One region of the Clostridium sp. BNL1100 genome, then DNA from elsewhere that is predicted to be linked to it. Evidence: a T-box and tRNA genes for the amino acid it is inferred to sense, from the RefSeq annotation. Region 1 holds a T-box; the other holds one or more tRNA genes.

What was found. The T-box of region 1 lies ahead of ileS (isoleucine--tRNA ligase). A T-box ahead of a tRNA ligase gene usually reads a tRNA of that ligase, here a tRNA-Ile.
Region 2: it has a tRNA-Ile gene. The T-box ahead of ileS (isoleucine--tRNA ligase) is inferred to sense a tRNA for this amino acid. The anticodon was not compared.

The regions. Positions count from the first base shown of each region.
Region 1 is NC_016791.1:2,506,332-2,517,012, forward strand. It holds gene CLO1100_RS10540 (DUF5665 domain-containing protein) at 1-11, opposite strand, end outside; gene aroB (3-dehydroquinate synthase) at 188-1,267, opposite strand; gene ileS (isoleucine--tRNA ligase) at 1,297-4,086, opposite strand; T-box leader at 4,152-4,410, opposite strand; gene CLO1100_RS10560 (hypothetical protein) at 4,566-5,069, shown strand; gene CLO1100_RS10565 (PLP-dependent aminotransferase family protein) at 5,057-6,478, opposite strand; gene pdxS (pyridoxal 5'-phosphate synthase lyase subunit PdxS) at 6,712-7,590, shown strand; gene pdxT (pyridoxal 5'-phosphate synthase glutaminase subunit PdxT) at 7,611-8,180, shown strand; gene CLO1100_RS10580 (rhomboid family intramembrane serine protease) at 8,248-9,807, opposite strand; gene CLO1100_RS10585 (homocysteine S-methyltransferase family protein) at 9,797-10,681, opposite strand, start outside.
Region 2 is NC_016791.1:1,830,583-1,841,263, forward strand. It holds gene secD (protein translocase subunit SecD) at 1-413, shown strand, start outside; gene secF (protein translocase subunit SecF) at 406-1,386, shown strand; gene CLO1100_RS07560 (hypothetical protein) at 1,503-1,787, opposite strand; gene CLO1100_RS07565 (DUF6514 family protein) at 2,078-2,368, shown strand; gene dnaG (DNA primase) at 2,606-4,423, shown strand; gene rpoD (RNA polymerase sigma factor RpoD) at 4,449-5,528, shown strand; tRNA gene CLO1100_RS07580 (tRNA-Asn) at 5,775-5,850, shown strand; tRNA gene CLO1100_RS07585 (tRNA-Ile) at 5,855-5,931, shown strand; gene CLO1100_RS20760 (hypothetical protein) at 5,968-6,141, opposite strand; gene CLO1100_RS07590 (class I SAM-dependent methyltransferase) at 6,273-6,965, shown strand; gene CLO1100_RS07595 (Nif3-like dinuclear metal center hexameric protein) at 6,993-7,787, shown strand; RNA gene rnpB (RNase P RNA component class A) at 7,849-8,203, shown strand; gene zapA (cell division protein ZapA) at 8,406-9,077, shown strand; gene CLO1100_RS07605 (ferredoxin) at 9,152-9,343, opposite strand; gene CLO1100_RS07610 (amidohydrolase family protein) at 9,523-10,380, shown strand; gene CLO1100_RS07615 (hypothetical protein) at 10,527-10,681, shown strand, end outside.

The DNA.
Region 1 (10,681 bases):
TTGTTGGCCATATTTTTATAAGTACTCCCTCCACATGAAAACAATTTAAAACTTTTCACTATAATTATGGTTGTTCTGTTTAGCTTTATTTATTCGTAAGAAATTTTTCTAAAACATACAAAAAAGCATATTAACCGTATTATCAAATACTAAAACGGTTAATATGCTTAATCAAAATTTTTTAATATTAATTGGCCAAATCAGAAAGAACCTTTTTAATCAATCCGCTGTCTTCAATGGTACACTGGAAAACCTCTCCAATTCTACGTGGTAAAACAAACTTTAGCCTATTGTCTTTTACCTTTTTATCGTAAAATATCTGGTTGTATACTCTCTCAACATCCAGTCCCGGCAAAGAAACGGGAAGTCCAAGTTTTACAAGAATGGCTTTAACCTGATTAACTGTTTGCTCACCCAAAATTTCCATGTAATGCGCCATTTTGTATGCTCCAACTATTCCGATAGACACACATTCTCCATGCAAAAGCCTGAAATTTTCAACTGTTTCAATGGCATGACCAATTGTGTGACCCAAATTAAGAATAGCCCTTAAGTCGTCCTCTTTTTCGTCCTGTTCAACAACATAGCCTTTTATGGAACAATTCTTTTTAGCCAGATATTGTAGTACATTTTCATCAAATTTAAAAATTTTATCAGTGTTGTAATTAATATAATCACAATATTCTTCATCCATAATCAAGCCATGTTTGATTACTTCGGCAAGACCTGCAGAAATCTCTCTCTTAGGCAGTGTCTTAATAGTATTTACATTAATAAACACTGCTTTAGGCTGATAAAATGCACCCACAATGTTCTTATGCCCATTGAAATCAACCCCGGTTTTACCTCCAACACTGCTATCTGCCTGAGCCAATAGTGATGTGGGTATCTGTACAAAGTTGATACCTCTCATATAGGTGGCAGCGGCAAAGCCGACAATATCGCCGACTACACCGCCTCCAAGTGCCAGCGCAATACTGCTTCTGTCCAGCTTGCACTCTGCCATTTTATTATATATACCATAAACTGCCTCAAGTGTCTTATTATTCTCACCGGGCTTCAGAACATGCTTGTTAACCTCTATTCCGCTGTCTTGAAGTACTTTCATACACTCATCAGAATAATAGTTATCAACATTCTCGTCGGTAACCAACAGTGCTTTGTTACCCTGTCTGAATGATAGGACAATTTTCCCAAGTTCCTGAAAGTCTGTTGCAATACAAATAGGATAACTTCTTTCCTTTAGATTTATAGTATGTCTAATCATAATATGTCTCCCAAATCTGATATGCTTTATTAACCTACTATATCAGCACATCTCTTACAAAGTGTCGGGTGTTTTTCGTCCTTGCCCACAAATTCGCTGAACATCCAGCATCTTTCACACTTATCTCCAGGTGCCTGTTCAACCGAAACCTTTATTCCGGGCATTTCCTCTCCCTTTTGAGCAGCAGCCGGAGCATCAGCAAGATTTTTAATTTCGACAGCTGAAACTATGAACACGGTAACAAGGTCGCTTTCAATGCTCTTTATAAACTCAAGACTTTCTCCATCAGCATATAAAGTTACTTTTGCATTTAGAGAATGGCCTATGGTTTTGTTAGCTCTTGCTATTTCCAGTGCCTTTGAAACATCTGACCTAAGCTCGAATATTTTTTCCCACTTTTCTGACAGTTCTGTATTTACATACTTTTCATTTACCTGTGGCCAGCTGTTCAACTGAACACTTTCAGTATCATCGTCTGCTCTGTGAGGCATGTACTGCCATATTTCTTCAGTAGTAAATGCAAGAACCGGAGTCAACATTCTTACAAGGTTATGAAGGATCTCATACATTACAGTCTGAGCTGCTCTTCTTTCCTTTGAGTCAGCATTTGAAGTATAAAGTCTGTCCTTTATTATATCCAGATAGAAGTTACTCATGTCAACAACACAGAAATTGTGTATAGCATGGAACATCAAATGGAATTCATATGTGTCATAGGCCTCATTTACCCTCTTTATGAGGTTATTCATCCTGCTCAATGCCCATTTGTCCAGTTCATTAAGTTCATTGTAATCAACACTATCTGTGTCTGGGTTAAAATCATTTATATTACCAAGAATATATCTTGCAGTATTCCTTATCTTTCTATAAACCTCTGACAGCTGCTTCAACAAATCCTTTGAAATTCTTATATCAGTTGTGTAATCGGAAGAAGCAACCCAAAGTCTTAGTATATCTGCTCCATACTCCTTAATAACATCTGCAGGGTCGATACCGTTTCCAAGCGACTTAGACATCTTACGGCCTTCGCCGTCAACAACATAACCGTGTGTCAGTACTTTTCTGTAAGGTGCATTTCCCTTTGTAGCCACAGATGTAAGAAGTGAGGATTGGAACCATCCTCTATGCTGGTCACTTCCTTCAAGGTACAGGTCTGCCGGCCAGGATAATCCTTCTCTGTTTTCGAGAACCGCTACATGGCTGGAACCTGAATCAAACCAAACATCCATAATATCTGTTTCTTTTGAAAATTCGTGATGTCCACATTCACATTTAGTTCCCTTTGGAAGAATCTCTGAAGCGTCCATAGCATACCATGCATTTGATCCCTTTTCTCTGAAAAGATCAGCCACAGCCTTTATGGATTCATCAGTTATTAATTCCTTACCACAGTCTTTACAGTAGAATATCGGAATCGGCACACCCCAGATACGCTGTCTGGAAATACACCAGTCTCCTCTATCCCTTACCATGTTAGTAATTCTTTCTTCTCCCCATTCAGGTATCCATTTTACATCTTTGATTGCTTTCAATGCTTCTTTTCTGAACCCGTCAATGGATGCAAACCATTGTTCGGTAGCACGGAATATGATTGGGTCTTTGCATCTCCAACAATGGGGATATTGGTGAGTAATCTTCTCGGAAGCTAAAAGTCTGCCATCCTGGGTCAATTTTTCAATAATTGCAGGATTGGATTTCTTGTAGAACATTCCCGCAAACGGTCCTGCCTCTTTAGTCAGGAAGCCCTTGCTGTCAACAGGAACCAATACAGGAATCTTGTATTTCTGGCATACAAGAAAGTCTTCCGCACCATGTCCGGGAGCAGTATGAACACAACCAGTACCTGCTTCAAGGGTAACATGGTCTCCAAGAATAACTATTGAATCCCTGTCCAGGAACGGATGCTTGCAAAGAATTCCCTCAAGCTCGCTTCCTTTGAACTTTGCAACGGTTTCATATTCTGTTATAGCAGCAGCCTTCATGGTATTTTCCACAAGTTCTGCAGCAAGTACATAGTATTCATCGTTTGCCTTTACAACAGAGTATTCAAATGACTCATTCAAACAAATTGCAAGGTTTGCAGGCAAAGTCCATGTAGTTGTTGTCCATATTACAAAGTTAATCTTTTCCTTCGGTGCAACACCTTGGAAAATTCCCTTGTCATCCCTTACCTGGAACTTAACATAAATTGAAACGGTAGTATCGTCCGCATATTCAATTTCAGCTTCAGCCAGAGCGGTTTCACACTCAGGGCACCAGTATACAGGCTTCAACCCCTTGTATATATGGCCCTTCTTAGCCATTTCACCAAATACTTCTATCTGTTTTGCTTCAAACTCTGGTTTCAGCGTTATATAAGGATGTTCCCAGTCAGCCCTTACACCCAGTCGTTTGAAAGATTCTCTCTGTATATCCAGGTACTTCATGGCAAAGCCTTCACATGCCTCTCTGAAAACAACAGGACCAACTTCATGCCTCTTTAGCCCCAATTCCTTGATGGCTCTCTGTTCGATGGGAAGTCCGTGTGTATCCCAGCCCGGAACATATGGAGTATAGTATCCTGACATACTTTTATACTTTACAACGATATCCTTTAATACCTTATTCAAAGTAGTTCCAAGGTGAATACCTCCATTTGCGTACGGGGGTCCATCATGAAGTATAAAGGAAGGCTTTCCTTCTGCTTTTTTTAATTGCTTATTATAAATATCCATGTCTTCCCATTTTTTTAGGAATTCTGGTTCCCTTTGAGGAAGGTTTGCCCTCATGGGGAAGTCAGTTTGTGGTAGATTTAAAGATTTTCCATAATCTTCTGCCATTTCTATTACCTCCGGTTAAATATAGTAAATTAATTATTCTAAAATATAATAAAGCCCCGTTCCATCAAAGGGACGAGGCTATTTTCGCGGTACCACCCAAATTATTTTGTAGCATGAAAAATAATAACATGACAATAATCACTTCGTTTTATAACGGCTCATCACCGGCACACCCTACTTCAATTTATGTCCTATACATTTTTATTGAATTTCAGGCTGCAACTCATGGATGATTTTCAAAAGCTTGAACCTGCGGAAATCCCACCACGCTTCCGCTCTCTGTGAAGCCAACTGCTTTCTACTCTTTCCAATCATCATATTTAGAATATTTTATATTAAATTAATAATACATCAATTACCCAACCGCCGTCAAGGCTACTATTTTAATTTTTACCACTAAACGACTCTCTTATAATTAAAAATCACATAATCAAATCGTTTGAATAAAATGTAATGTACTTTATATTTAGGAGCACAAAATGCATTTTGACTTTGATGAACTCATTTTTAATCTAAAAAAGAATAACTATAAACGTATCGGTTCGGGTTCATGTCGGAACGTTTATGACTTAGGCAATGGTTATGTAGTTAAGGTAGCAAAGGATGTCAGAGGCATTTTACAGAATGAAACCGAGTATTCTACTTACCGTTCATGTAAGTCAGACTTCTTTGCAGAAATTGCTGCTGCTTCTGAAAATCATAGGTATCTTATAATGGTAAAAGCTAAAAAAATCACTGATATTAGAATAGTTTTAAGGTACTACAAAGTACAAACTATGAGTGACCTTATTAAAAGGCCATTGTTTGAGGAAGATATAGAAAGTAAAAAAATAGGCAGTGGTGACTTAAAGAGAGCATCAAGCTGGGGAATCGTTAACGATGTCCCCGTCTTGATTGATTATGGATTAAGCCAAAGTACCTATAAAAAATATTACAGAAACAAGCTTTTCGGAAGATTCAGACGGCTTAACTATTCTTCTTGATAATTATTTTTAAGACACTTTTCCAAAATCGCCATACCTTCACTTATTTGGTCAATTCCTGCTGATGCAAAACTAAGTCTTATATAATCATCACAGTTTTTGTGTATATTATCATAAAATATATCCGATGGAATAAACACAAGACCATTTTTTTTGCACTTTTGATAAAAAAGCTTTGCTGAGAGATAACGTGGCAATTTTACCCAGAAGTACAACCCTCCACCTGGTCTTTCATATTTCAGTCCATATTTTCTCAGTCTTTCCAAGCCGGTAAGCATAAACTCAAACCTGCCTCTGTAAATCTCCTTCATATACTGCAAATGTTCGTCCCACTTTTCGCTTCTGAAATATAAGTCAAGGGACCTTTGTATCAATCCGGATGAAGAAATATCACTTGTATGCTTTATTTTAGTAAAATCATCAATTAAATTTTTAGGTATAACCATGCTTCCTACTCTTAAGCCCGGCATAAGGATTTTTGAAAAGCTTTTTAAATAAATTACATACTCGTTGTCTTTATCCAGAGCCTTCAGAGACGTAGGCTTTTCCTTTTCAAAATATAACTCCGACATAGAATCATCTTCAACAACATACATGTTATTCTCTTTCGCTAGAAGCATCAGTCTTTCAAGCTTTTCCTGACTATAGCACACCGTAGTTGGATTCTGATACCTTGTCATGACATATACAAATTTGGGTTTGCATATACGAATCTTTTTTTCAAGTTCTTCCATGTCCATTCCATCTTTATCCATGTTTACACTGACAATCCTTGCACCTCTTGATTTAAATGCTGCAACAGCACCATCATAAGTAGGAGTTTCTGTTACAACATAATCTCCGGGGTTTAAAAGTACTTTGCCTATAATATCTATACCCTGCTGTGCTCCTGAAACAATTTGGAGAAAACTCTCATTTTCAACGGAAATAGAATACTCCCTGTTAAAATAATCAAGAATTGACTGCCTCAATGGCCTGTAGCCATTACTCTCGTCATACCCGAAGGCAAAGCCTTTGTCCCTTTCCAACACCTCATTTATACAAGCTTTAAATGATTCAATAGGAAAAATTGACGGGTGTGGGGTTGCACTTGCAAAGTTAATAACAGAGGTATCCTTGAACAATCCAAGATCACTGGAAAAATGTGTATCCAGCTTTCCGGTTTTTGTATTTGAAACAAAATATCCGCTTCCTTTTTTGGCTGTTATATAGCTGTTGCTCTCAAGCTGTTTATATGCATTAACTATTGTACTCGTATTTACTCCCAATTGGGAAGCGAGACTCCTTATTGCAGGAAGACGCTCTCCAGGTTTCATTTCGCCCTGTGAAATCTGTTCTCTGATGCTGTTAAATAGCTGTAAATACTTTGGTTGCTCATCATTTGTTAATTGTATCGATACAATTTTCATACTGCCTCCACCTTCACATTAACTGACACAAGCTCTAAATTTATATTATACATTTGAAATACTCCATTTTATCTGTGTATTCAAGTAAAAAGCCATTTTATTTTTTTTGAAATTCATATTGACATTTAATTTTCTTTGTGTAAAAATGTACGAAATTTAGCCGCAATCACTTATAAGTGTATCGGTACAATTAGTATATTCTATTTATAAATAAAAGTAAAGGAGTATGTATTATGAATGAGAGATATGAATTAAACAAAAATCTTGCACAGATGCTCAAAGGCGGAGTAATAATGGATGTAGTAAATGCAAAGGAAGCCGAAATTGCACAAAAAGCCGGTGCCGTTGCAGTAATGGCACTTGAAAGAGTTCCTTCAGACATAAGAAAAGCCGGAGGAGTTGCAAGAATGTCCGACCCAAAAATGATAAAAGATATACAAAGCGCCGTATCAATTCCTGTTATGGCCAAGGTTAGAATAGGACATTTTGTTGAAGCACAGGTACTTGAAGCCCTTTCAATCGACTATATTGATGAAAGCGAAGTATTAACCCCCGCCGACGAAGAATTTCACATAGATAAGCATACATTTAAGGTTCCATTTGTATGCGGTGCAAAAAATCTCGGAGAAGCTCTCAGAAGAATTGGTGAAGGTGCATCCATGATAAGAACAAAAGGTGAAGCCGGCACCGGGAATGTTGTTGAAGCTGTCAGACATATGAGAACTGTAACAAACGAAATCAGAAAGGTTCAGAGTGCATCCAAACAGGAACTTATGACCATAGCAAAAGAATTCGCTGCTCCATATGACCTTGTGCTCTATGTTCATGAAAACGGTAAACTTCCTGTTATTAACTTTGCAGCAGGCGGAATCGCAACTCCCGCAGATGCAGCATTAATGATGCAGCTTGGATGCGACGGTGTTTTCGTTGGTTCAGGGATATTCAAATCTTCAGATCCTGCCAAAAGAGCTCAGGCTATTGTAAAGGCAACTACTTATTATAATGATCCCAAAATTATAGCAGAAGTTTCAGAAGAGTTGGGTACTGCAATGGATTCCATTGATGTAAGAGAACTGTCAGGCAACAGCCTGTACGCCTCCAGAGGATGGTAAGCTTACAGAAAGGGATAAAAATGAAAAAAATAGGTGTATTAGGTTTGCAGGGTGCTGTCTCGGAGCATTTGGAGAAACTATCCAAAATACCAAATGTAGAGCCATGTAGTGTAAAATATAAAGAAGACATTGATACAATAGACGGACTTATTATTCCCGGTGGTGAAAGCACTACAATTGGAAGGCTTATTTGTGATTTCAGTTTGACAGAACCAATAAAAACAAGAATAAACTCAGGGATGCCTGTATGGGGAACCTGTGCTGGCATGATTATTCTTGCAAAAGAAATCACAAATGACCACCGCCGTCATCTGGAAGTAATGGACATAAACGTTATAAGAAACGGGTATGGGAGGCAGCTGGATAGCTTTACTACGGAAGTTTCCCTTCCGGCTCTTTCCTCTGAAAAAATTCCTTTGGTATTTATAAGAGCACCCTATGTGGTTAATGTAGCTCCACAGGTGGAGGTTCTCCTTCGTGTAAACGAAAATATAGTTGCATGCAGACAAAACAATATGCTGGCCACATCCTTTCATCCGGAACTTACAAATGACCTTAGTTTTCACAGGTATTTTTCAGAAATGGTCTAAAAACATATATTAAAAGGCATATTAACCAAATTTATATTGGTTAATATGCCTTTTCTTGCTTTGTTTCTTATTTACTGTTTTCAATACCGGAAAGCATCTCATTAATATTTTCAGTATTCGTTGAGCCTGATTTTTTGGCTTCCTCAAGCTCCTGCTTGGCTTTATCAAATTCTTTTGTATTATAGTATATGACACCCAGCAGATAATGTCCGTCAGCCGGACTTAGTTCCGCTAAAGCCTTTGAATTCTGAATCCCCTCATCAAGTTTTCCCTGACCTACTTCAGCCCTGATTAATGACCATAATACCCTAATCTTTGTATTTTTGTCGGATGGGTTCAACTCAAGAATTTCCTCTGCCTTTTTTTCCGACTCCGGCCAGTTATTCTGAATATCAAACTGCTCCAGTGCAGCAAGCTTAGGAGAAAGAACATTTATATCATTATTAAAGCCGTAAAATAGCATTCCGACTGCAATTGCTGCCACAAGCAAAATCGATGTTGCTTTTTTCAGTAAGGTTTTTCCATTTCTTTCTTGGTAAGAATACACTGCTGCGGTAGTCAGAAATCCTCCCACAAAACCACCTATGTGTGCATGGTTGTCTATTCTCTTGTTCATAAAACCATAAGCAAGGTTTATTACAAGCATAGTAATAAGATTCACACCATAACTGCTTTTTAAAAGAGCAGGACGTCGTAACGAAAAATACAACATAGCACCTACCAAACCAAATATTGCACCTGATGCCCCTACAGAGGAATTCAGCGAGAAGGCAAAACTTGCTGCCGAGCCAATGAAACCCGACACAAAGTAAATAGCCAAAAACCTTCCTCTTCCGAATATTTTTTCCACCTGAGACCCTATAATATAAATGGAATAGCAGTTTACAGCCAAGTGAACAATATCAGCATGGAGAAACATAGGTGCAAAAAATCTCCAATACTGCCCTTCCATAATGAGATTATTTACCTTGGCCCCAAAGGGTTCTAGCTGTTGTTCATAAGCAGTTCCGGTTTTCATGGACACAAGCTGCAACAAGCCATACATAACAATATTTAATGCGATAATAATATATGTCAGCCATGGCGTTTGAACCTTGAATTGTATTTCAAAGTCCTTTTTTCTTTTCTCAATAATGCCTTCTATATCCTGATAATCGGTTTCTCTTCTATCAAGGCCCTTTGAAAAAAATCTTTTAAAAGACTTTACCAATCCGGCATCAAAAGCCGGAACACTGAAATATTTCTCAACCTGTTTTGCAGAAATGTTTAAAGAAATACATTTCAAAAAACGTTTCTCCGAGGTAATATCCATCTGATGTTGCTTTATAATTTCAACTTTATCCATATCAGTTGTGTTTTCAAACAGAAAAACCTTGAAAATATAAGCGTTACTACCTTGAATATTATTCAGCATTGCTGCACCATTTAACATGATGTTCCTGATTTGTTCTATTGTGTATCTGTCTGCATCAATAATTTCAACAAATACAGAAGTTCCCTGAATCTCTCTAATCATACTTGCAATACCATTAGATAAATCAGGCATCTGATTGTCAGCTGATATCAGGTGGTAATAATCCTTTTCCACAAGATATCTAACAAGGGAATTTAAAAAATTATTTTTCATTCGAAATAAATCCTCCAACATTTACAGCCCCGTACTTATAAAGTAATTCATCCACACAGTCAGAAGCCTTAGTAATTACTCCCGCCCTGCCTTTGTATATTCTCAGAGCAGCCTCCAGAGACTTGGGATTGTCCGATTTTAAAACAAATGGCTGTTTCAAGTAAGTCTGAGCTTCCTTTACTACATGAGATAACAGCAGTTCGTCTGCCCCGGCCACATCTACATCAATAGCTATTAATCCATAGTCCTCTTCCATCAAATCCATAGCGGTATCTGTAATGGAAGATACATCTCCTGCCAAAAGGTCTTTTTTCAGAATTTCTTCCTTATTAATATCTATCCATCCAATTTCTGTTTGTTTTATATCTACAAAAGAAATTACTTTTGTAGAGGATGTGATAAAATCTACATTCAAAGGAAAACTTACCGCATTACATTCGCTAACTACCTTTGAAATTTCAGCAATAAATTCAGGTCTTGATCCGCAGCACCCTCCAACAAGCCTTGCTCCATTTTTTATAAATTCATGTGCGTATTTTGCAAATTTTTCAGGAGTTTCATCATAGACCAATTTACCGTCTACTGTCTGAGGAATCCCTGCATTGGGCTTAATACTAAAATTCAAACCAGTCTTTCCGTAGATTTCGGCAACCTTTATCATGTATTCCGGTCCAAAGGAACAATTTGTACCAACCATATCAGCTCCAAGTGAGTGCAGAATGTAAGCACAAACAGCGGGGTCTGAGCCCATCAGCGTTCTTCCGTTCTGCTCATATGAGATTGAACAAATAACAGGTAAGTTACAATTTTCTTTAGCAGCTAAAAGGGCAATTCTCATTTCACTTACATCTGTAAATGTTTCAAAGCTTATAAT
Region 2 (10,681 bases), 680 kb from region 1:
AATTACTGGCACTGTCTTGGACTCATATAATTGTTACTTTACCTGGTATTGCGGGTCTCATACTGACAATAGGTATGGCTGTTGATGCCAACGTTATAATATTTGAAAGAATCAAGGATGAACTTAAAAACGGAAAAACTCTTCATGCAGCAATTGATGTTGGATTTAAGAGAGCATTCTCTGCCGTACTTGACTCAAATGTAACCACTCTTATATCTGCCGTAGTTTTATGGAAATTTGGTACAGGCCCTATACAGAGTTTTGCATATACTCTGGGAATAGGTGTTGTGTTAAGTTTTATAACCGCTGTAACTGCTTCCAGAATAATGCTGAAGTCGATACAGGATATAGAAGTTGCAAAACACCATTGGTTATATGGCGTAAGCATGAGAGGAGGAAAAGCAAATGGTTAATTTATATGCTAAGAGATACTACTTTTTTATACTCTCAGCCCTAATTATTTTATCAGGTGTTGTTATGTATCTAGTTGAAGGCTTTAAACTTGACATTGAGTTTGAAGGCGGAACAATAATAGAAATGAGAGCAAATGATAAAATGTTTACTGAGGCAAACACTCAGGATTTACAGACTAAAATCGCAGATTTTGTTACAAAGACAATTAATAAACCTGCAAAGGTACAGAAGTCAACTTCATATGATGTAAGCGGCACAAACTCTAAAAGTTTTGACATAATAACAATAAGTATAGGAAGTGAGAATACACTTTCAAACACTGAATTGACTAAGGTTGAAGAAGCAGTAGTAAAAGAGTTTAAGCTCAATGCTAAAGACGCTGTTGTCAGTGAAGAAAGTGTTGAACCATTCATTGGTAAGGAAATAATGAATAACGGTTTGAAAGCTGTTGTTATAGCTTTTGTATTGATTATATTATATGTTTGGTACAGATTTAAAGCTATGTCAGGATTATCAGCCGGTGTATTTGCGGTTGTAGGAGTTCTGCATGATGTTCTGATAATGCTCTCTGTATATGTTATTTTCCAAATACCATTAAATGAGTCATTTATTGCTGCGATACTGACTGTTGTCGGATACTCAATGAATGATACAGTTATAATTTATGACCGTATCAGAGAAAATAACAGGCTACTTAGGAAAGTACCTCTTCCTGAATTGGTAAACAGCAGTATAATTCAGACTTTAAACAGATCAATAAACACAGTTGTGACATCGTTAATAGCAATAACAACTGTATATATATTCTCTAAAGTAAACGGAATCAATTCAATGGAACAATTCAGCTTCCCGTTGATTATCGGTATTGCAGCAGGTTGCTATTCATCAATATTTATTGCAAGCCCACTGTATGTAATGTGGAAAGAAAGTCAGAAAAAGAAAAAGATTTCTGGAAAACCTGCAAAAGCTTAATAAATAAAAATAGACTGTTGGACATTCACTGTTCAGCAGTCTTTTTTTATACCCTGATTATGAAAAATGCGGGTCCTAAAAGGGACCCGCAAAGTGGTTGTTATACCAGGTAAAACTTAAGCCTTTTTTTTGATAACAATATCAATTACAAATGCTGCTATGAGAAACTCACACAAAACATAAAAGCTGTTAATAATAAAAGATGTTGCTGTACTATCAAAAATACTGCTATAGCTATTACTCATTCTGTTAATTATAAAAAATACCGTGCCTAATATTATCAATAAAAGTGCAGCCGGAGTGGCATATTTAATCATCTTTTTCGGTAAATCAGCCATATTGCATATAGCTGAACTTAACATACTAAGTTTGGCTTTTTTATCTTTTTGATTACTATTCATCTATTACCCCCCTAAATATTTAGACCTCTGATTATTAAAGAAAATTTTAAAGAACATGTATATACTTGGTTTATAAGATAAAATGATTTTACGTACAAATAAAATAGTAACATTTAAAATTTAGAACAGCAATGTTAATAATTGATAATAATCCATTATTCGACAAAAAACATCAAACAGAGTAAATTTTTTATGTAAAGTTGGTCGAATTAGAATAAAACTTTTGTATAGTTTAATATATTCCAATATATTATAATTACCATAAAAAGATGCGAAGGAGGAGAGCGGGAATGAGAGATTATGAAACAAATCTTATTTACTCAAAAAAAGTTGTTGTCTCCGAAGGTAAAGTAAAGGAATTATATCTCAAGTACTATCTTATCGCAAGCGAACAGACTAATTCCACTACTACGTATGGTATACAGGTAATTATGGAATATGATAGGGGAGGAATTGAAAAGGCATTTATTCCGGATGTCCTTCCATCCAAAACAGGTATAAATAACCTCATTTATTTGCTATACTCGAATTCAGTTACTCCGGTAAGCGTTTATGATGTTATATATGACTGTATAGCATAAAGATCAGTTACTTAATTGGATTATAAAGTATGTTCTAGCAGAACATGCTTTTTTTGTGCGATTAAAGGCTTTAATGATTGAATTTGTTATTAAAAATATTATTAAAAAAGAAGGATTATTAATAATAATGTCGAACACATATTAAGTGATTTTGGCTAAGTTTAAAATAAATTATAGCAGATATGTCTATAATATTTGCATATCAGTAAAAATAAGTAGATAGGGATATTGAGCATAATGGCAAATTTATTTCCAGACGACCTTATTGAAGAGATAAGAGTAAGTAATGACATTGTCGATGTTATATCAGAATATGTCAAGCTGGAGAAGAAAGGAAAGAATTTTTTTGGTAAATGTCCTTTTCATAACGAAAAGACAGGATCATTTTCTGTTGAACCTGTAAAACAGATATTTCATTGTTTTGGATGCGGTAAAGGCGGAAACGTTATACACTTTATTATGTCTATTGAAAATCTGGAATTTCCGGATGCCTTGAGGCTTCTTGCTGATAGGGCCAAAATTCAGATACCGGATATAACCGAAGGTGTTCGTAATGACGAAAAAGCCGAATTAAAAAAGGAACTCTTGGATATAAACCTTGAAGCAGCGAGGTTTTTTAGAGACAACCTTAATAATGAAAAGAATACCCTTCCAAATTCATACCTAATGAGCAGGAAGATACAGAAACAAACTGTAGCCAAGTTTGGAATTGGTTATGCCGAGGACAGATTTGATACACTTTATAAACACTTAAAAGCTAAAGGCTTTAGTGAGTCATCTATTATAAAAAGTGGGCTTGTTATATATAAGGAAGAAAGTGGTAAAATTTACGATAGATTTAGAGGTAGGATTATGTTTCCAATATTTAACATCAGAGGAAATGTAATTGCCTTTGGAGGGAGAGTTCTTGATTCGTCTCAGCCAAAATATATGAATTCTCCTGAAACTGAAGTTTATCAGAAAGGTAAACACTTGTATGCCTTGAATTTTGCTAAAAGTGCTTGTTCTAAACAACTGATTTTATCCGAAGGTTACATGGATGTTATATCATTACACCAAAGTGGAATAATAAATTCAGTTGCTCCGTTAGGAACAGCATTAACAGAAAATCAGGGCAGACTTTTGAAGAAGTACACTGAAGAAATAGTTCTTTCCTTTGATTCTGATTCAGCTGGCCAGGCTGCTGCATTCAGAAGCCTTGATTTATTAAATGAAATTGGCTGTAATGTTAGGGTTTTAACAATCCCATCAGGCAAAGACCCTGATGAGTTTATTAAAGCTCATGGAGTTACAGAGTTTAAACGGCTTGTTGATAGATCCAAAGGTTTGCTTGATTTTAAGCTTGGTTCGTTAAAAAATGATATAGATACCTCAACAAATGAAGGAAAAGTTAGGTTTCTTGATAAAGCTGTACTTATATTGGACAAAATTGACAATAATGTAGAAAAAGAACTTTATGTAAAAAAATTATCTGAGGAGTTGGGCGTAAGTACACAATCAATTTTATCAGAAATAGCAAAGCAGCAAAAGGACGTAGATACAAATTTTAAAAAACAAGTACCAAGTAATAATAACTTTAGCCGAAATCCAATACGAAAGAGTACAGTTGTTAAAAATCAGGAAGAATGGTTGGTCAGATTGCAATTAATGCTGTTGGCAACTATATGCATTGATAATAGTGTATACTTTAACATTAAAGATGTTGTTGGTTGGGACAGATTTGAATCGGATGAAGTAAAAAATGCATTCGATTTTGCAGTCGAAAGAATTGAAAGTAAGGCAGGGATATTAACGGGTGAAATATTAAATAAACTTTCTCCCGGAATGGCAGAAAGTTTTGCAAATATAGTGCAGTCTCAGAGCATATTTGAGGATAATAAAAAAGCGGCTTTGGATATAATTAGAAAGATAGACCTGTTTAGCTTGGAAGAAAGAAAAAATGAAATAATCGAGCTTAAAAAGAGAAGTGATCTGACAGAAGGAGATGTTGAATTATTAAATCGGGAATTAAGCAGTATTGTATCGAATATAGCTATAAAGAAAAAAGGTTTGTAATTGAGCTCGAAAGGAGGGGAAATAAGTGAAACATAGTCAGGAAAGTAGAAAGGCATTACTAAAAGAACTAATAGATAGAGGAAAGCAAAAGGGAATGCTAACCTACAAAGAGATTATGGATGCTTTTGAGGAAATCGAGCTTGAGCCGGAGCACATTGAAAAAATATACGAAACCCTTGAAACAATGGGAGTTGATGTTGTTGGCGATATGGAAGCTGAAATGGAAGAAATTCAGCTTACGGACGAGGAACTTGATATTAGTATTCCAGAGGGTATAAGTATAGATGACCCTGTACGTATGTACCTTAAAGAAATTGGTAAAGTCCCCCTTTTATCAGCAGATGAAGAAATTGATCTTGCTCATAGAATGGAAAACGGTGATATAGAAGCAAAAAGGAGATTAGCAGAGGCTAATCTAAGGCTTGTTGTTAGTATAGCTAAAAGGTATGTTGGTAGAGGAATGCAGTTCCTTGACTTGATTCAGGAGGGTAATCTCGGATTAATTAAGGCAGTTGAAAAATTTGATTATAGAAGAGGTTTCAAATTCAGTACCTATGCCACATGGTGGATCAGACAAGCTATCACAAGGGCAATTGCCGACCAGGCGAGGACTATACGTATTCCTGTTCATATGGTAGAAACTATCAATAAATTGATTAGAGTTTCAAGGCAATTGTTGCAGGAATTGGGTAGAGAACCACAACCTGACGAAATTGCAAAAGAAATTGGTATGTCTGTAGACAAGGTTCGTGAAATAATGAAAATTTCACAAGAGCCGGTATCGTTAGAAACTCCTATAGGAGAAGAGGAAGACAGTCATTTGGGTGACTTTATTCCCGATGATGATGCTCCTGCACCTGCTGAAGCTGCTGCATTTACTTTGCTTAAAGAACAGCTTATTGACGTGCTAGATACTTTAACTGCACGTGAAGAGAAAGTTCTGAGGCTTAGATTTGGTTTGGATGATGGAAGAGCAAGAACTCTTGAGGAAGTTGGTAAGGAGTTTAACGTAACCAGAGAGCGTATTCGTCAAATAGAGGCAAAGGCGTTAAGAAAATTGAGACATCCAAGCAGAAGCAAAAAGTTAAAGGATTATTTAGACTAATCTTTGGACCCGCTATCCGGAATAAATCAAGGATAGGGGGTTTTTTTGCACCTTAATAGTCATAATTTAGAAAATTAAAAATAATAGATATTATTCGATTGGTTTATTATAAGTTAGAAAAACGACAATAAACTATTTAAATAGTCTATATATAGTTATTTTGGTGTTGACCAGTTTAGAGTTCGTAAGTATAATAGTTTATGTGCTCGCGAGAGCAAGGCCCTCAGATGAGCGGCATAGAGATATTCCTCAATAGCTCAGTCGGTAGAGCATGCGGCTGTTAACCGCAGGGTCGTAGGTTCAAGTCCTACTTGAGGAGCCAATTCGGGCCTTTAGCTCAGTTGGTTAGAGCAACCGGCTCATAACCGGTTGGTCCGGGGTTCGAGTCCCTGAAGGCCCACCAAATAAAAAGAACACGCAAAAGCGTGTTTTTTTTATTTTATTTAATTCTGCTGGTATAGTCCGTACTTAACTTTTCGTCCTGCAAATCGATAGTTGTTTTATTTAATGCAGGGTCATTTGGATTAACCCCTAAAATATCTCTTCCCAAAAGAGTGCTTGATATGGGGGCTTCAATATCGTTTACCACGGTCTTATTTCTGAAAAAGCTCACAGCAGATACCTCATTTCATATTTTTTGTCCTACTTTCAAATCAAACATTGATTAATTATCTTTAGTATGTGTATAATTTAATCTGGTAATACAGAAAATGACGATATTAGTTACAATACTTGGAGGATGTTTTGATTTTAAATTTAAAGGGAAGGCTCAAATTAATCGCTGATAAAGTTCCTAAATGTAATGTGTTGGCTGATATAGGAACTGACCATGCATATATTCCTATTTATCTGGTTCAGAACGGTGTTTGCCAAAAGGCAATTGCATCTGATATTAAAATAGGGCCTGTAAAGATGGCTAGTAACAACATTTCTCTATATAAATTATCTGAAAAGATCGAAACAAGACTTGGCAACGGTTTGGATACTATAGAAATTAACGAAGCGGACTCAATAATCATTGCCGGAATGGGTGGAACACTTCTGACAGAGCTTTTGGAGTCAAACAGGCAAAAAGCCGTTAATACTGATGCACTGGTATTACAGCCTATGAATGATCTTCACGTTGTACGAAAATGGTTGTATGACAACGCTTTTGAAATATATGATGAAGAAATGGTTGCTGAAGGTCCTAAAATGTACTGTGTGCTCTCTGCCAAGTTCAGTGGAAATAAAAAACAATACTCTGACTTTGAACTTCATGTTGGACAAAGTCTTATAGATAAAAAAGATCCATTACTTGGTTCTTATTGTCGAATGAAGGTAAAGCAAATTGACAGGGTACTTGAACAGTTGGAAGATATGAAAGAAAATGATGCGCTTAAAACTCAATACGTAAGACAAAAGAAGGAGTATATAAGCTTGATTAATAAACTATAAATATGATTATTAGTAAGGGTGAAGGACATGAATGTAGGAGATATAATTAATTATTTAAATGAAATTGCACCTTGGCGGTATGCTGAGGAGTGGGATAGTGTAGGGCTGATGGTAGGCAGCAGGGACAGTAATGTAACAAAAATACTCCTTTGTATGGATGTAACATCTAACGTGATTTCGGAAGCTGTAGGAAATGGTGCTCAAATGATTCTTTCGCATCACCCTTTTATCTTTTCAAAGCTGAAATCTATAGATATGGAAACCTTTAAGGGAGATCAGATTGCAAAGCTGATAAAAAACAATATCACAGTTGTTAGTGCACATACAAATCTTGATACAGCCCCAGGCGGAGTTAATGATACTTTGGCAGAGTCCTTACACCTGACAAATTGTCAGAATTTGAAACCTTATATTCCAAAAGGATTGAATTGCGATTTAGGAATGGGGAAAATAGGAGAATTACTAAATTATAAGAGATTTGATGAATTTATTAAAGACATTAAGAAAAACTTAGCTATAGAGAATATCAGGATAATCGGTAAAAAACCTGAAAAGGTAAAAAAAATTGCAGTGTTTTGCGGCAGCTTTGATGACGACCTGGAGAACTTAAAAAGCCACAAGGTGGATATTTTAGTAACAGGTGATATTAAATACCATACTGCGCTAGATGCCGCTCAAATGGGCCTGTGTATCGTTGACGCGGGGCATTTTTCAACAGAACGAATAATTCTACCTAAATTAAGGGATATACTAAACAAAAGATTCAAGGAACTTGATATAATTTGTAGTAAAATGGAAGCTGATCCATTTACTTTTGCTTGACTTATATTAATTCAACATCTATAATTAATAGTCCTAAGAGAATTTTAAAGTTCTTAATTTATGAGTAAGCCAGATGATCGCAGATACTGCCTGAAAAGGCGTAGATGAGGAAAGTCCGGGCTCCATAGGGCAATGGTGCCGGGTAACTCCCGGTGAAGGTGACTTTAAGGAAAGTGCAACAGAGATATACCGCCATATTAGGGTCTACCATATATGGTAAGGGTGGAAAGGCGAGGTAAGAGCTCACCAGCGACTTGGCGACTTGTCGGCTATGTAAACCCCACCTGGAGCAACACCGTGGAGGGACGCAATGACTGCCCGTCAGTCCCGGGGAGGTGGCTTGAGCCATGCAGAAATGTATGGCCTAGATAGATGATCGTCTAATACAGAACCCGGCTTATAGACTTACTCGTAATTCATCAAAAACACTGGCTTTTTAGGCCAGTGTTTTTGCTTTTAACCAGTAGTAAGGTTTACTTTTGTTTACAAAAACATTTAATAGTCTGTAAATTTGGTATTGAGTTTAATATGCGAATAATGTAATATTAAATCCAAGTGTTTTTCTAATTCATTTGTTATGGTAACTTATATTTTTCTATTATATTGGGGAGAAGGGTAATGACAAACAGGAACAAAACTGAAGTTTACATATATGGAAGCAGGTACACGGTTTCAGGAGCAGAATCCGAAGAATATATTCATAAGCTTGCTCTCTACGTTGATAAAAAAATGAGGGAGTTTTCTGAAGTTAATAGTGCACTTAATTCGGGGATGATTTCAGTACTGGCTGCAATTAATATTGCAGATGACTATTTTAAAACTTTAGATAAATTAGAAAATATAACAAAGAACCAACATATTGAAACTGAATTAATAGAAAAAGAATACAAACAGAAAGTAGAAGAACTGACCTTACAAATACAAAAGTTTAAGTCCGATTCAGTTACCATGGAAGAAGCTATGACTTCTAAGACCAATGAATTGGAAGTTATAAAAAGCGAGTTTGAAAAGAATGAAAAAAGTCTTAAAGAGCAAATAGAATTATTGATGGTTGAAGCCGAATATAAGGATGAAGCAATTGCAAATCAGTTGGAGGAACTGACAAATGAGCATACTCAAAATAAAGATGACCTTAAAGATCAGATAAATAAGTTAAAGGATGAGAACGCTGCAAAAGAACAGGCAATGGCAGAATTAACGAGAAAGTTTGAACAATTAGAATCTGAATACAAGCAAATGGAAGAATTATATCAGGAAGAGTATAACCGAATTAAAAATGAAAAGTTTTAACAATCAGGTGTTTATTCCAAAATAAAAAGACATCCCTTTAATTACTTGCCTAATGGGATGTCTTTTAATATGTTCTATTCCTCCAGATCAATAACGCTTACCGGACAGGCATCTCTGGCATCCTCGGCTTCCTGAAGGTTTTCTTCCGGTATATCTTCTTCAATAGCTTCGGCTTTATTATCCTCGTTCATACTAAATACTGCGGGGCATATAGAGGTACATAATTCACAACTTATACAACCGTCCTGATCTACAGATGCTCTCATTTACAGTCCTCCTTAAAAAAATATTAATCCATAACTATAAACTATTATTCTCCCAAAACAAATATATATACAAAAAATGTAAGAGGGAATTCAGCTGTAATATTATGGAGTTTGATTATTGCTTTTACAGGGGACATGAGTTATATTAAATACAAATATAAATGGAGAAATACGAAAAAATGAATGATAAATTTGAGATAATTGACTGCCATGTCCATACATTTGCCAATGATGGTATAGCAGCCAAAATTATGACTTCCTTTAATAAACTATATGATATTGAGTTTAAAAATCCCGGTAACGGAACAATACCCAATGTATTACAAAATATGAACGAGGTGGGGATAGACCGAACAGTAATGGCGAATTTTGCACCACCAAAGATTTTAGACAGTAATAATTTGTGGACTATAGATACTGCAAATTGCTCAGAAGGGAGACTTGTACCACTTGTAAATTTTCACCCTGATATGGAGGGGCGGCTGGCTGAGAATTTTGAAAAGTATGTGGAGCTTGGAGCAAAAGGCATAAAGCTTCATCCAATGGCTCAAGGGTTTGATATCAACGATTCCAGAATGGACGAACTATATAAAAAGTGCAGCGAGAACAAGTTTACTATCCTTATACATTGTGGTAGGGTTTCAAATGCAAGACTAAATGAATTTTCAGATTTTGAGTCCATAGTTCCTATAATAGACAAATATCCGGATATTCCAATAATTCTTGCTCACATGGCGGATGGAGACAAGGAATGTGTTTTAAAAGTATCAAAACAATATGAAAATGTATACTTTGACACATCCATAGTTATAACAGGCTATCCTGAAATAGCCCGTGTCAATGAACCGAGTTGGTTGGATGACAGTGAAGTGGTTGATATTATCAATGAAGCAGGAGAGGACAAGATACTTTTTGGGTCTGATTTTCCATGGGGAAGCTCAGTACATGACGTAAAAAGATTTATGAAATTAAAATTGACTGACAGGCAGAAAAAAACTATTCTTAGTGAAAATGCTAAACGTCTATTTAGAATATAAGGATTAGATTTTAATATAAAAATCAATACGTAACATTACGCACCTCGCTTAATATAATAAAAAGCGGGGTTTTTTTGTCAAAAGGTATACAAGAAACTTTTTTGTACAAAATATCATCAAAATGGTATCCAAAGAGGAGGCAGTATATGAAGAACAAAAAGCTATTTCTTTCAATTTCATATGTCGTATTGCTTTCGCTGTTGATAGCAGGTGCAATTTTATTTAGCAAGCCATCAAATAACAGTATTATACCTCAAAGAAATTCATTAACAGAGGAAAATCTCAATAATGGTATTCTTGC